DNA from 2 places in the Leisingera sp. ABM4_103 genome. Region 1 is predicted to be linked to the other one. Evidence: riboswitches for the same ligand, from Rfam matches in the RefSeq annotation. Region 1 holds a riboswitch; the other holds the start of a gene.

Region 1 (7,769 bases):
CGCCGCGCCAGCGCGCGGGCGACGGGAACGGCAAGGCCGACGCTCAAGAGCGCCGACAGGCTTGCCTGTGTCAGCGTGAACCGCAGCGCGGCCCAGTCACTGGCGCCAAACCCGCTGCCGGCCTCCGCCCTGAGGGCCACAGCCCCCAGCGTCCCCAAGATCAGCGCAGCCACCAGCAGGGCTGCGCTGATCCCGGGAAAGGCGCTTACTGGCTGAGCGCGTCCAGCCATTCGCCCAGCGCCGCATCACGGACCTCAGCCGCTTCAGACTCGCTCAGCAGCAGCGATTTCTCCGGCGCGATCAGGGTGTCGAATCCTTCCGGCAGACCCGCCGCCGGTGTCACCGCCGGATACATCCAGTTGGTGGTCGGGATGACCGACTGGAACGCGTCCGACACCATGAAGGCCAGAAACTGGTCCGCCAGCTCCGGCTGGTCGCTGTTTGCCAGCTTGCCGGCAACTTCCACCTGCATGTAATGGCCCTCATCAAAGGCCGCCGCCGCCTTGGAGCCATCTTCCTCCGCAATCAGGTGATACGCAGGCGAGGTGGTGTAGGAGAGAACCATGTCAGCCTCGCCCTCCAGGAACATGCCATAGGCCTCGGACCAGCCCTTGGTCACGGTCACGACATTGTCGGAAAGACCCTTCCAGATCTCCGGCGCCTCATCGCCATAGGCCGCCTTCACCCACAGCAGCAGGCCCAGCCCGGGGGTCGAGGAGCGCGGGTCCTGGATCACGATCTTCTTGTCGCTGGCGGCCAGCGCCTTGAAATCCGCAGGCGCCGCGGCGTCAGCGTTATGGACAAAGGCAAAGTAGCCCCAGTCATAGGGCACAAAGGTCGCGTCGTTCCATTCAACCGGCAGCGCGTAATCGGCGCTGACCGAATGCTCGGCAAACAAGCCGGTTTCCTTGGCCGCCGAGGTCAGGTTGGTGTCGAGGCCCAGCACGACGTCAGCGTCCGAGCGTTCGCCCTCCAGCTTGACCCGCGCCAGCAGCGCCGCGCCGTCGCCCGCGCCGACCAGCTTCAGGTCGCAGCCGCAGACCTCTTCAAAGGCTTTCTCCACCGCCGGGCCCGGGCCCCAGTCGGAAACAAAGCTGTCATAGGTGTAAACGACCAGTTCGGGCGTGTCGGCAAACGCTGCCGAGGCGCCGAGCAGTCCCGCTGCAAATGCAAGATGTTTCATGCCATCCTCCTTTGCGGCTTTGGGCAAGGGTGGAGGCTGTCCAGTACCTTCCCTCCGCCGGTGTGATCCGGTTCAGGTTCAACGGGTGTCATCTCAGCGCCAAGGCGCACCCCGAGGTGGCGCGGACATTAGACCCAGGATGCAGCAATAACAAGCCAAAGCGCCGTCAGGACCTATGCTCCGGGCAAACTGGACCGCCCGCAACCGGGATCCCCTGTTCTTCTGGCTGAAAATATCCCGGGGTAGCCGCCGCAGGCGGCGGGGGCAGCGCCCCTGCCCGGTTTGCCGCACAGGAAACCTCTTGAGAGACAGGCCCCCGCCCGCTAAGCACGGCCCAAAGGAGACCGCGCCGCATGTCGATGAACAGCTTTGGACACCTCTTCCGCGTCACCACCTGGGGCGAGAGCCACGGACCCGCGCTAGGCGCCACCGTCGACGGCTGCCCGCCGAATGTGCCGCTGGAACCGGAAATGCTGCAGCAGTGGCTCGACAAGCGCCGCCCCGGCCAGAACAAGAACACCACCCAGCGCAACGAGCCCGACGCGGTCAAGATCCTGTCCGGCGTGTTCGAGGGCAAATCGACCGGCACCCCGATCCAGCTGATGATCGAAAACACCGACCAGCGCTCCAAGGACTACGGCGAGATTTCCCAGACCTTCCGCCCGGGCCACGCCGACATCACCTATTTCCAGAAATACGGCAACCGCGACTACCGCGGCGGCGGCCGGTCCTCTGCCCGCGAAACCGCAGCGCGGGTTGCGGCCGGCGGTGTTGCACGTGAAGCAATCAAGGCGCTGGTGCCGGGGCTGGAGATCAAGGGCTACATGACCCAAATGGGTGAGCTGGAGATCGACCGCAGCCGGTTTGACTGGGACGCGATTGAACAGAATGATTTCTGGATCCCCGACGCAGGCGCGGTTCAGGAGTGGGAAGACTACCTGCAAGCCCTGCGCAAGGCGCATGACTCGGTTGGCGCCGTGGTCGAGGTGGTGGCACGCGGCGTTCCCGCCGGCATCGGCGCGCCGGTGTATGGCAAGCTCGACACCGATCTGGCCGCCGCGATGATGTCGATCAACGCCGTGAAGGGCGTCGAGATCGGCGAGGGCATGAACGCCGCGCGCCTGAAGGGCTCGGAAAACGCTGACGAGATCTTCATGGGCGCAAACGGCCCCGAATACTCCTCCAACCACGCCGGCGGCATCCTCGGCGGCATCTCCACCGGGCAGGATGTGGTGGTGCGTTTTGCGGTGAAGCCGACGTCCTCGATCCTCACCCCGCGCAAGTCGATCCGCAAGGACGGCTCCGCCACCGAGGTGATCACCAAGGGCCGCCACGACCCCTGCGTCGGCATCCGCGCGGTGCCGGTGGCGGAGGCAATGATGGCCTGCGTGATCCTGGACCACCTGCTGCTGCACCGCGGTCAGATCGGCGAAAACCAGGGCCGCATCGGCTAAAGATCAGGCTCTAACAAAGGAGTTTGCCCGAGTGCAGTTCGGGCAATTCCTCTCAGCCTGCGTCCTCAATCATGCTCACTTGCGCATTGGCTGTGATCGCCCAGCGCGGTCAGCACCTTGCAGCAGCCGCCATTGCCGCCGTCGCACAGGTGGCTGATCCGCTCCAGTTCCGCGGCCAGGCGCTCCAGCCTCGCAATCCGCGCGCGCACGTTCCGCAGCTGGCTGCGGGCGAGCCGGTCGGCCTCGGCGCAATCATCGCCCAGCTGCCCGTCCAGCCCCATCAGCGCCTTGATGTCCTCCAGCGAAAAGCCAAGGTCCCGGGCGTGCTTGATGAAGCCCAGCGCCTGCATGCCGTCCTGCCCGTAGCGGCGCTGGTTGCCGGCATTGCGGCCCGGTTCCGGCAGCAGGCCGATCTCCTCGTAATAGCGGATGGTCGGAACCTTCACGCCGGTGGCCTTGGACAGCTGACCGATGGAAAACATCGCAATGACCTCTTGATGCTCTAGTGACTAGAGGCCCTAAATTGATCTCGAATCAGGGATGAGGACAAGAGCAATGGCAGGCTGCTGCAATCATGAGGCCCGGTTTGACGGGGTATCGGCGGACTACAAACGCAGGCTTTGGCTGGTGATCGCCATCAACGCCGGCATGTTCGCGGTGGAAATGGGCGCGGGCCAGCTGTCCGGCAGCCAGGCGCTGAAGGCGGACGCCTTGGACTTTCTGGGCGATGCGCTGACCTATGGCATCTCGCTGGCGGTGATCGGCGCCACCCTGCGCACCCGCGCGCTGGCGGCACTCGGCAAGGGAATCAGCCTCCTGCTGATGGGACTCTGGGTGTTCGGCTCCACGATCTATCAGGTGTTTTACGTCGGCGTGCCGCAGGCCCATATCATGGGGGTGATCGGCTTCATGGCGCTGGCGGCCAACCTGATCTCGGTGCTGCTCTTGGCACGCTACAAGGACGGCGACGCCAATGTGCGCTCGGTCTGGCTGTGCTCGCGCAATGACGCCATCGGTAACGTAGCGGTGATGATCGCGGCGCTTGGCGTCTGGGGCACCGCTACCGGCTGGCCCGACCTCATTGTGGCCGGGATCATGGGCGGGCTGTTCCTGAACTCCGCCTTCCAGATCCTGGTGCAGGCGGTGCGGGAATGGCGCGAGGAAGAGGCGCATACGGCAGCGCACTCGTCTTAAGACTTGAGGGCTGCGCCTGTCTGGGCGGGCGCGAATGCGCCTGCCGTGGGCAGGCAGGCGCAGCCCGGCCTATCGGCCGGGCGGATCAGGTACTAACCAAACAGCTCTGCGAATTCCTCACGCAGGGCTTTCTTCTGCACCTTTCCCATGGTGTTGCGCGGCAGCGCGTCCAGCAGGAGGATCTCCTTGGGCTGCTTGAACTTGGCCAATTGCCCGGACAGCGCCGCCTTGATCGCCGCCGCGCTGGTGCCCTCACCCTCCGGCACCACCACGGCCACCACACCCTCGCCAAAGTCTGGATGCGGCACCCCGATCACCGCGCTTTCCAGCACGCCAGGCAGGTCGTCGATCAGGCTCTCCACTTCCTTGGGGTAGACGTTGAAGCCGCCGGTGATGATCAGATCTTTCTCGCGCCCGACAATGGTGACATAGCCATCGGCATCAACCTTCGCCATGTCGCCGGTGATGAACCATCCGTCCGGCTGCAGCTCCTCCGCCGTCTTTTCGGGCATCTGCCAATAGCCCTGAAACACGTTCGGCCCGCGCACCTCCAGCACACCGATCTCTCCGGCGGGCACCTCAGCTCCGTCCCGGATCACCCGTGCCGCCACCCCAGGCAGCGGGAAACCGACAGTGCCGGCCCGGCGCTCTCCGTCATAGGGGTTCGACGTGCTCATGTTGGTTTCGGTCATCCCGTAGCGTTCCAGGATGCGGTGGCCGGTGCGGGCCTCCCACTGCTCGTGGGTGTCCACCAGCAACGGTGCGGAGCCGGAGATGAAAAGCCGCATATTTGCAGCGCGCTCCGGCGTCAGCCGGTCATCCGCCAGCAGCCGGGTATAGAACGTCGGCACCCCCATCAGCGCCGTGGCGTTGGGCATCGCCTCAAGAATGGCATCGGCATCGAACCCCGGCAGAAACACCGCCTGGCTACCCGCAAACAGCGCCACATTGGTCGCCACAAACAGCCCGTGGGTGTGGAAGATCGGCAGCGCATGGATCAGCACGTCGTCCTTGGTGAACCGCCAGTAATCCCGCAGGGTCAGCGAATTGGAGGCAAGGTTATCATGGCTCAGCATAGCACCCTTGGAGCGGCCGGTGGTGCCTGAGGTGTAGAGAATCGCCGCAAGATCATCCGCCTGCCGGGCCATCGGATCAAAGCCGCCCTGCCCGTCCGCCAGATCCCGCAAGCTGCCCTGCCCCGCCGCATCCAGTGTCAGCACCTTGGCCTCCCCGGAGACCGCGCTGATCTCCTCCCGCCGTGCAGGATCGCAGACCACCACCCGGGGCGTTGCATCGCCGACGAAATAGGCGACCTCCGGCCCGGTATAAGCAGTGTTCAAGGGCAGAAAGATGCCGCCCGCCATCACCGTACCCAGGTAAAGCTCAATCGCCTGGATGGTTTTCTGAACCTGCACCGCCACCCGGTCCCCCGGCTGCACCCCCTGGCCCGCTAGCGCCGCCGCCATCCGCTCCGCCCCGGCAAACAGCGCGCCAAAGGTAACCGTGCCGCCACCGGGAAGCCTGGCAAAGACATCGTCCTCCCGCCCCAGGGACGACACGTGCAGCTGGCGGATCAGGTGGTTGGCGTCATACATCGGCGGCTCCTTCATCTGTCGGCGCCATTTGCGCGCCCCCGCGTGCCGAAATCAAGCCATTGATCTTTGCGGCGCTTGGGCGCAGGGTCGCGCCATGGCGGAATCCTTAACATCGCATCGGCCTGTTCTGGCGGTCCTGCTGAAAGTGACCGCAATTGCGCTGTTCACCGCGCTGTCCGGGATCATCAAGGCCACCTCCGAAACCGTGCCGGCGGGAGAGGCCGTGTTCTTCCGCTCCTTCTTTGCTATCCCGGTCATCGTCGCCTGGCTCGTCGCGCGCGGAGAGCTGCGGCACGGCCTGATCACCAAAAAGCCAATGTTTCACGTGTGGCGCGGGCTGGTCGGCACCTCGGCGATGGGGATGACTTTCATGGGGCTGGCGCTGCTGCCGCTGCCTGAGGTCACCGCCATCGGATACGCCACCCCGATCTTCACGCTGATTCTGGCAGCGCTGTTCCTGGGCGAGACCATCCGCATGGTAAGGATCAGCGCTGTGGCCATCGGCCTGCTGGGTGTGCTGATCATGATCTGGCCCCGCCTTGGCGGCGATCTGGAGGATGGCGCCATGCTGGGGGTGCTGCTGGTGGTCGCCGCCACCGTCGCCCGCGGCTTCGTGCAAATCCACATCCGCCGCATGGTGCAGTCGGAGCATACCGCGGCCATCGTGTTCTACTTCTCGCTGACCGCCTCCGGCCTCGCGCTGCTGACCGCGCCCTTTGGCTGGGTGATGCCGGATGCGCAAACCGCCGCGCTGCTGGTCAGCGCCGGGCTGGTGGGCGGGGTGGCGCAGATCCTGGTCACCTCCTCCTACCGCTTTGCTCCGGCCTCGATGCTGGCGCCCTACGATTACGCTTCGATGATATTTGCCATCGTCATCGGCTACGTCTGGTTCGATGAGTGGCCGACGCTGGTTATGCTGGCAGGCGCAGCGCTGGTCATCGCCGGCAATGTGCTGGTGATCTGGCGCGAGCACCGGCTGGGCCTGCAGCGCGGCAAGGCCAAGCCGATGATAGACCCCAAGGGTGGATAACAGGCTCTAACAAGGGGTTTTGCGCCAGTTGAGCCTGTGCCCCAGGCAGCCCGTCTCAGATTGCACGGGTCAGTCCTCCGTCAACGCGGATGTTCTGTCCGGTGGTATAGGCCGCATCATCCGAGGCCAGATAGGCAATCAGCGCCGACACTTCACGAGCAGCGCCATAGCGGCCCATCGGGATCCGCGCCTTGCGGTCCTCAGTCTCCGGCAGGCTGTCGATAAAGCCCGGCAGCACGTTGTTCATCCGCACGCCCTGGCCTGCAAACTTGTCTGCAAACAGCTTGGTAAAGCTCGCCAGCCCGGCCCGGAACACGCCGGAGGTAGGGAACAGCGGATCCGGCTCAAACACCGCAAAGGTGGAGATATTGATGATCGACCCCTTGCCCTGCGCCGCCATGATCGGCGCCACCAGCCGTGCCGGACGGATCACGTTCATCAGGTAGTATTCCATCCCCTGATGCCAGTCATCGTCGCTGATCTCCATGATATCGCCCTTGGGCCCGTGGCCCGCGGAATTGACCAGAACATCAATCCGCCCCCAGCGATCCATCGCCTTGTCCACCAGCGCCTGCAGATCGCCTTGCTCCAGGTTGGAGCCGGTGTGGCCTACCCCGCCCAGCTCCTGCGCCAGGGCCTCTCCCTTGCCGGAGGAGGAGAGGATCGCAACCTCATACCCCTGCGAATGAAGATGGCGGGCAGCATCCGCGCCCATGCCGCTGCCCGCGGCGGTGAAGAGAGCAACCTTGGTCATATCCATACTCCTTTGCTTGCCTCCAAGATGGCCGTTGCAGCCGCGCTTGACCAATCATGTCTCATCACGCCAGACTGTAGGAAATCTACTGGCTGAGACCCGATGCGCCTTCCCAACCTCAACGCCCTGCGGATGTTCGACGCTGCCGCCCGCCACCTGAACTTCGGCCGCGCGGCGGAGGAGCTGCACCTGACCCAAGGTGCGGTGGCGCAGCAGGTGCGGCGGCTTGAGGCGGATCTGGGACACAAGCTGTTCCACCGCCACGCCCGCGGGCTGACACTGACTGACACCGGGCGCAGCTACCATGCGCCGGTGCAACAGGCCCTGACGCTGATCCGGGAGGCGACTGACAAGCTGGCCCCGGCTGTACAGCGGGTGACGCTGTCGGTGCCGCCCTCCTTTGCCGCCAAATGGCTGGTGCCCCGGCTGCCGGAATTCGAGGCGCGGCACCCGGACATCGACCTGCGGGTGGTCGCCGAGGAAAACCTGACAAATTTCAAGCGCGACGGCATCGACATTGCCATCCGCCAGGGCAGCAAACCGCAGGAAAGCAGTTTGA
Region 2 (7,769 bases), 1.3 Mb from region 1:
TGGCCGAACTGCGCCCGGTAGGCGTCCTCGAAATCCCGCAGACGCCGGCGGCTCCAGCTTTGCTGGGCGTGACCGTTGACGCCGGTCTGGCGCAGATGCCTTAGCAGCGCCAGCGCGCTATCGAACTCCAGCACCACAGGTGCTTGGGCGGCCGCCACGAGGTCCAGGCTGCCGGGCAATACCGCCCGCCACTCCCCGGCATCCAGGTAGCTGGGCGCGGCGGCGGCTGAGCCCAGAGCGGCCAGCTCGCGGAACTGGCTGCGGCCAAAGCCCGACAGCGCCAGCCAGCCCCCGGGTTTCAGACGCGCTGCCAGCCGCGCTGTCAGCGCAGGCAGGTCCGGGATCCACTGCACGGTGGAGGCTGAGGCGATCAGATCCAGCTCCTGCGGCAGCGGCAGGCTTTCCACCGGCCCGGCCTCGAACCGGGTTTGCGCAGGCGCAGCGTCACCCAGTTCCTGCAATACAGAAGCCGCCTCCGGCACCAAGTCGTTCAGCAACAGGCTGCCGATTTCGAAACGCTGCACCAGCTGCCGGGTCAGATGACCGGTACCGCAGCCAAATTCCAGCGCCGCCCCGAATTGCCCTGGCGCACCCTCAGCCTGCAGCATCTGTGCCAGCTGAGCAGCGATATCCGCCTGCACCGAGGCGTTGCGGTGATAGCTCTCCAGCCCGCGGCGGAAGCTTTGCCGCACCCGCGACCGGTCAACCTGAGGAGGCATCATGTCTTTCATTGCAAAAGCGCCTCCCAGGTCTCGAACTGGCTAAAAGGCGCGTGTGGCGCGTCGATCTGGCTGACCGCCTGCCCCGCCCAGGCCCGCGCCAGGTTGGCGGGCGGAAAGATCTTGTCGCCGGAGCTGATCCAGATCCGGTCAAACCGCGTTTGCGGTGCATCGCCGCGGCGCTCCACTGCCAGCAGCTCCGCCCGGAGCGCGTCCACATCCACCGGCTCGGGCGGCTGCGGCTGCCCGAAAACGCGGGTCAGAAAGCCCTGAAAGCTTTCCAGGCTCAGCGTCTCGGCTGTCTTTCGGAAGACCGCGGGCGGAATACCTGCACTGCGGTTCACCGGTTTCAGGCTGCCGTTCACCGCCACCTTGCGCTGGAACGGATCGGACCGCCCCTGCTGCCAATGGCCATAGGCCGCGACGCCAAAGGACCAGGCCAGCAGGCTTACATGGTCATAGGCAGACAGATCCGGCAGCTCCGCGTTCAGATCGCTGTAGCCGCTGGCAAACAGAATATCCTGCGGGCCGTCGAGGTGCCAGAACACCTCCGGCCCGACAGCCCAGCCGCCAAAGACCACGATGGCCTCGGCTGCCTGGTTCTGTTTGATCCAGCGGAACTCCATTCCCTACAGCTCCCGCGCCAGCCGAAGCATGCCGGCGGTGATTTCGCTCAGCTGATCCGGCGTCGTGATGAACGGGGGCATGGTATAGATGTTGGTGCCAAAGGGGCGCAGGAACACACCCATCTCATGCGCGCGGGCGTGGGCCTCATCCGCCGAGACGCGGTGCTTCATCTCGATCACGCCAATGGCCCCCAGCACCCGCACGTCCGCCACGTTGGGAAGATCGCGCGCCGGGGCCAGTTCCGCCTCCATCTGCTCGCCGAGTGCGGCCACGGTGCCGCGCCAGTCCTGGCCCGTGAGCAGGTCAAGCGACGCCTTGGCCGCAGCACAGGCCAGCGGGTTGCCCATATAGGTCGGCCCGTGCATGAACAGGCCGGGATTGCCGCCGCCGATACCCTCCGCCACGCGGTCATTGGTCATGGTGCAGGCGAAAGAGATATGCCCGCCCGTCAGCCCCTTGCCAAGGCAGATGATATCCGGCTCGACGGTGCAGAAATTGGTGGCAAACAGCTCCCCCGTGCGGCCAAAACCGGTGGCGATCTCGTCAAAGATCAAGAGGATACCCAGTTCATCACACAAGGCACGCGCCTGGTTCAGGTATTCCGGATGATAGAAATACATGCCGCCTGTGCCCTGAACGACGGGCTCCAGGATAAACGCTGCGATCTTCTGCGCATTGGCCTCTAAGACGGCGCGCAGTTCTCCCAAACCGTTCCGTGCCGGATCGTCGACCCACTCCTCATGGATGCGGACCGGCGGGCGGGAGACGAAGTGCTGCACGCTCAGCGCGCCCTGGAACAGGTGGTGCATACCGGTGTCCGGGTCGCAGACGCTCATCGCCTTCCAGGTGTCGCCGTGATAGCCGGAGCGGATGGTGGCAAACTCCTTGCGATCCGCCTGGCCGATGGCGTGCTGGTACTGCACTGCCATTTTCATCGCCACCTCGACCGAGACCGAGCCAGAGTCGCAGTAGAAGATACGGGTGAGGCTTTCGGGCGTGATCTCCAGCAGCTTGCGGCCAAGGTCGATGGCCGGGTCATGGGTCAGCCCGCCGAACATCACATGCGGCAGGGTGTCGAGCTGGTCGTGAATCGCCTTGGTGATCGCCGGGTTCTTGTGGCCGTGCATCATGCACCACCAGGACGACATGGCGTCGATCAGCCGGGTGCCGTCATCCAGTGTGATATGCACACCCTCGCTTTCCTTCACCACGAAGGTCGGTCCGGGTTTGGCAACATTGGTGTAAGGATGCCAGAGGTGCTGCTGGTCGAATTCCAGCTGGCTGAGGTCAGCGGCGCTCATGCCAGGGCCTCCTTGATCAGGTCCATGCGGATGCTGGCCTGAAAGGCCACGGCCAGCGCGTCGGAGGTCAGCTCGCCCAGGACAGGCAGCCGCCCCAGATGTGCCACCTGGCCGAACTGGCAGATGGTTTCCTCCACCGCCGGCTCCGCGTCGCCGATGAAAGCAACGCCCACAACGGTACAGCCCGCATCCCGAAGCGCTTTCAGCGACAGCAGCGTGTGGTTGATCGTTCCCAGCTGCGTCCGTGCGCACAGGATTACCGGGGCTCGCCAGCGCGCGAAGAGGTCAAGATACAGGACCTCCCGGTTCAGCGGCACCATCAGCCCGCCCGCGCCTTCGGCGACCAGCACGCCCTCGGTCTCTGGCAAGGGCAACGCGTCCGGGTCGATCTCAACACCCTCGGCCTCCGCCGACAGGTGCGGCGAGGCGGGCAGTTGCAGCAGGTAGCCCTCGGGCAGCGCCGGGCGGCCCGACAGGCGGGAGACGATCTGGCTGTCGGTCTCTTCCTCCAGCCCCGATTGCACCGGCTTCCAATAAGTGGCGCCCAGTGCCTGCACCAGGCCGGCCGAGAAAATAGTCTTGCCGATGCCGGTGTCGGTTCCAGTCACGATCAGCGCGCTCATGCTGCACTCTCCATTTCCCGGGCGAGGTCCTCGAACATCCGGGTGATGACCTCTGCCCCCGTGTTCAACGTGATCGACAGCCGCAGCCGAGAGGTGCCGCGCGGCACTGTCGGCGGGCGGATGCCGCGAATGTCATAGCCGCGGCCCTGCAGGGCGGAGGCCAGCGCCATGGTGCGTTTGTCATCGCCAATCACCACCGGCAGGATCTGGCTCTGGAACCCGTCCAGCCCGCACAGGCGCTTGGCTTCGCCTTGCGCATGGGTGATCCCCTGCCACGCCTGTTCGCGGCGGCCCGGGTTCTGTTGCAGCTCCTGCAACGCCGCCCGCACCAGTGCCGCGTTCAGCGGCGACGGGGCCGTGGCAAAGATGAACCCGCGCGCCTTGTTGATCAGCGTCTCGATCAGCACCCGCTGGCCGCAAATCAGAGCGCCAGAGGCACCCAAAGCCTTGCCGCAGGTGTGCAGGGACAGGACATTCGGAAGGTGGGCAACTTCATGCGCCAGCCCGCGGCCCAGATCGCCAAACACGCCGGAGGAATGCGCTTCATCCACCACCAGCACGGCGCCTTCGGCATCGGCCAGGGCCATCAGCGCCTCCAGCGGAGCGAGGTCTCCGTCCATGGAATAGACCGCCTCAACCGCGATCCAGACCTGGCCTCCGCCGCCTTCCGCGCGCCAGGCTTTCAGTACCCGCGCAGCGTCCTCCGCGTCGCTGTGGGCAAAGTTGCGCGTCTCGGCCCGGCCCAGCCGCATCCCGTCATGGGTGCTGGCATGGATCAGCGCGTCATACAGCACCAGATCGCCCTGCTGCGGCAGGGTGGAGAAAATCGCCTGATTGGCGTTGAACCCGCCGCCCATGAACAACGCGGCCTCGGTGCCGAAAAACTCCGCAGCCTCGGCTTCCAGAAGCTGATGTTCTGCATCATTGCCGCGCAGCAGGCGCGAGCCGCCTGCCCCCACCGGCACCCCGCGCGCCAGCGCATCTGCGGCAGCGGCGCGCAGCACTTCACTGCCCGCCAGCCCAAGGTAGTCGTTGGAGGCAAAGTCATGCCCGTCCCGCGGCATCAATTGCCGGTAGCGCCCGCGCGTGCGCAGCGCTTCCAGCGATTTCTCATGCCTCGGGAAGGCGCCCGCCATCAGCGGCTGCCGTCGCAGCCCGCGGCCATGGCGGTGATGCCCAGACGGTCAAACAGCTGCTGGTCCTTGTCCTCTTCGGGGTTGTCCGCGGTCAGCAGCGTGTCGCCCACAAAGATCGAGTTGGCACCGGCAAAGAAACACATTGCCTGCATCTCGTCCGACATATCGGTGCGGCCTGCGGACAGGCGCACGTGGGATTTCGGCATCAGGATGCGGGCCAGCGCCACGGAGCGGACGAATTCGATCGGGTCCAGCTTCTCGACATTGGCCAGCGGCGTGTCGGCGATCGGGATCAGCATGTTGACCGGCACCGAATCCGGGTGCACCTCCAGCGTTGCCAGTGCCAGCATCATGTCGATGCGGTCCAGCTGCTGCTCGCCCATGCCGACAATGCCGCCGGAGCAGACCTTGATGCCCGCCTCGCGCACCCGGTTCAGGGTGTCGATCCGGTCGGCGAAGGTGCGAGTTGTGATGATCTCGGAGTAGTAGCGCTCGGAGGTGTCGATGTTGTGGTTGTAGTAGTCCAGACCAGCATCGCGCAGGCGGAACACCTGTTCCTCGTCCAGCATGCCCAGGGTCATGCAGGTTTCCATGCCCAGGTCCTTGACGCCCTGCACCATCGCTTCCAGCGCCGCCATGTCGCGGTCCTTGGGCGAGCGCCAGGCGGCCCCCATGCAATAGCGCGTCGCGCCGCCTTCCTTGGCTTTCTTGGCCTCGGCAATCACCCGCTGCACCTCGATCAGCTTGGACGCCGACAGCTGCGCGCCGTTGCGCGCCGACTGGGAGCAATAGGCGCAATCCTCGGCGCAGCCGCCGGTCTTGATGCTGAGAAGCTTGGATTTCTGCACCTGGTTGGGGTCGAAATACTGCCGGTGCACGGTGTGCGCCTGAAACAGCAAGTCCATAAAAGGCTTGTTGTAAATCGCTTCCGCTTCCTCGCGGGTCCAGTCGGTGCGGATGGGTGCAGCGTCCAGCATGCTGTCTCCTGTTCTCTATACCTGTTGGCCATGCGCGGATGGCGTTTCCGGTTTTTATAGATAATTTTGAGGGCGCCGATCAAGCACCAAAGCTGCGCTGCAGCGATTTGCCTCGTAGATGCCTCCTTAAGACCAGTATCGCACTGAAGATAATGCCAAAAAATAATCTATGAAAATAGCGGTTGACGCGAACCCCGCCCCTCCCCTAGCCCTATAGGCACGCAGGGGAGTCCCGCCCAAGGGACTGAGAGGCGTCATGGTGCGGGGCAGCCCGGACCGGCGGCGCGACCCTTTGAACCTGACCCAGTTGACACTGGCGTAGGAAGCTAGGACGCGCCTTTTGGCCCCTTGTCCCCGCGGGGACAGCCGTTTGAAACGGGCGCATTCCGGTCAAGCAGGCCCCATGCCTGCCGGTTTCCCGAGCCAAAACTCACCTGGTGTCTTTTCTGAGTTTAGGCTTCGAGGAGCACCAAAAATGAACGTCCCCAACCCCAAGATTACGACGGGCGCATTGCCCGCGTCGCGCAAGATCTACGTCAGCGGCGAGGTCCATCAGGACATCCGCGTGCCGATGCGCGAAATCTCCACCCACCCCACCGCGGGCGAAGCGCCGCTGCCGGTCTATGACAGCTCCGGGCCCTACACCGACCCGGATGTGCTGACCGACATCCGCGAAGGCCTTCCAGCGCTGCGCCGCCAGTGGATTGAGGCACGCGGCGACGTCGAAAGCTACCAGGGCCGCGATGTTAAGCCGGAGGACAACGGCTTTGTCGAGGGCGACCGGCTGACGCCGGAGTTCCCGGTGAAACCCGCCCCCCTGCGCGGCAAGGATGGCAAAGCGCCGACCCAGCTGGCCTATGCCCGTGCAGGGCTAATCACGCCGGAAATGGAATTCGTGGCGATCCGCGAAAATCAGCTGCGCGAGCTGTCCCCCTGCCACGCCAAACGCGACGGCAATGATTTCGGCGCCAACATCCCCGACTACGTGACACCGGAATTCGTGCGCCAGGAAATTGCCGCCGGCCGCGCCATCATCCCCGCCAACATCAACCACCCGGAAATCGAGCCGATGATCATCGGCCGCAATTTCAAGGTGAAGATCAACGCCAATATGGGCACCTCGGCCGTCACCTCCTCGATGGAGGAAGAGGTGGACAAGCTGGTCTGGGCGATCCGCTGGGGTGCCGACACGGTGATGGACCTGTCGACGGGCCGCAACATTCACAACACCCGCGAATGGATCGTGCGCAACTCGCCGGTCCCGATCGGCACCGTGCCGATCTACCAGGCGCTGGAGAAGGTCAATGGCATCGCCGAGGACCTGACCTGGGAAGTTTTCCGCGACACGCTGATCGAGCAGGCGGAACAGGGCGTCGACTACTTCACCATCCACGCGGGCGTGCGGCTGCACATGGTGCCGATGACGGTGAACCGGGTGACGGGCATCGTCTCGCGCGGCGGCTCGATCATGGCCAAGTGGTGCCTGCATCACCACAAGGAGAGCTTCCTGTACGAGCATTTCGAGGAAATCTGCGACATCTGCCGCCAGTATGACGTGAGCTTCAGCTTGGGTGATGGCTTGCGCCCGGGCTCCATCGCGGACGCCAATGACGAGGCGCAGTTTGCCGAGCTGGAGACCCTCGGTGAACTGACCAAGATTGCCTGGGCCAAGGACTGCCAGGTGATGATCGAGGGGCCGGGCCATGTCGCCATGCACAAGATCAAGGAGAACATGGACAAGCAGCTGGAGTGCTGCCACGAGGCGCCCTTCTATACGCTTGGGCCGCTGACCACCGACATCGCGCCGGGCTATGACCATATCACCTCTGGCATCGGAGCCGCCATGATCGGCTGGTTCGGCTGCGCCATGCTGTGCTACGTGACACCCAAGGAGCACCTGGGCCTGCCCGACCGTGACGACGTCAAGACAGGCGTGATCACCTATAAGATCGCCGCCCATGCCGCCGATCTGGCCAAGGGCCTGCCGGGCGCCCAGCGCCGCGACGATGCACTGAGCCGGGCGCGGTTCGAGTTCCGCTGGGAGGATCAGTTCAACCTGTCGCTGGACCCGGATACCGCGCGTGAGTTCCACGACCAGACCCTGCCGAAACAGGCCCATAAGGTGGCGCATTTCTGCTCCATGTGCGGGCCGAAATTCTGCTCGATGCGGATCAGCCACGACATCCGCTCGGAAGCGCAGAAAGAGGGCATGGAGGCGATGGCCGCCAAGTTCCGCGAGGGCGGTGAGCTGTACGTGCCTGCCGCTGAAGCAGCGGAACCGGCGGAATGATCACCATCGCAGGCGCAGGCCTTGCCGGCCTCGCCTGCGCCTATGAGCTGGCGCAGCGCGGGGCGGCAGTCACCCTCTATGAGCGGGGCGAGACGC

What was found. A riboswitch is a leader RNA that binds a small molecule or an ion and turns the genes downstream of it on or off. The one in region 1 is predicted to bind thiamine pyrophosphate.
Region 2: another riboswitch for thiamine pyrophosphate. It lies ahead of thiC (phosphomethylpyrimidine synthase ThiC); the one in region 1 lies ahead of thiB (thiamine ABC transporter substrate binding subunit).

Annotation. Positions count from the first base shown of each region.
Region 1 covers NZ_JBSWTU010000005.1:1,416,843-1,424,611, reverse strand. Annotated here, with positions in the region: gene ACXAED_RS08395 (thiamine/thiamine pyrophosphate ABC transporter permease ThiP) at 1-230, opposite strand, end outside; gene thiB (thiamine ABC transporter substrate binding subunit) at 206-1,183, opposite strand; TPP riboswitch at 1,216-1,307, opposite strand; gene aroC (chorismate synthase) at 1,537-2,637, shown strand; gene ACXAED_RS08380 (MerR family transcriptional regulator) at 2,703-3,119, opposite strand; gene ACXAED_RS08375 (cation efflux transmembrane domain-containing protein) at 3,193-3,831, shown strand; gene ACXAED_RS08370 (malonate--CoA ligase) at 3,924-5,426, opposite strand; gene ACXAED_RS08365 (DMT family transporter) at 5,521-6,456, shown strand; gene ACXAED_RS08360 (SDR family oxidoreductase) at 6,512-7,216, opposite strand; gene ACXAED_RS08355 (LysR substrate-binding domain-containing protein) at 7,313-7,769, shown strand, end outside.
Region 2 covers NZ_JBSWTU010000005.1:119,453-127,221, forward strand. Annotated here, with positions in the region: gene ACXAED_RS02220 (methyltransferase domain-containing protein) at 1-731, opposite strand, end outside; gene ACXAED_RS02225 (pimeloyl-ACP methyl esterase BioG family protein) at 728-1,345, opposite strand; gene bioA (adenosylmethionine--8-amino-7-oxononanoate transaminase) at 1,349-2,647, opposite strand; gene bioD (dethiobiotin synthase) at 2,644-3,270, opposite strand; gene ACXAED_RS02240 (8-amino-7-oxononanoate synthase) at 3,267-4,406, opposite strand; gene bioB (biotin synthase BioB) at 4,406-5,383, opposite strand; TPP riboswitch at 5,597-5,725, shown strand; gene thiC (phosphomethylpyrimidine synthase ThiC) at 5,859-7,673, shown strand; gene ACXAED_RS02255 (FAD-dependent oxidoreductase) at 7,670-7,769, shown strand, end outside.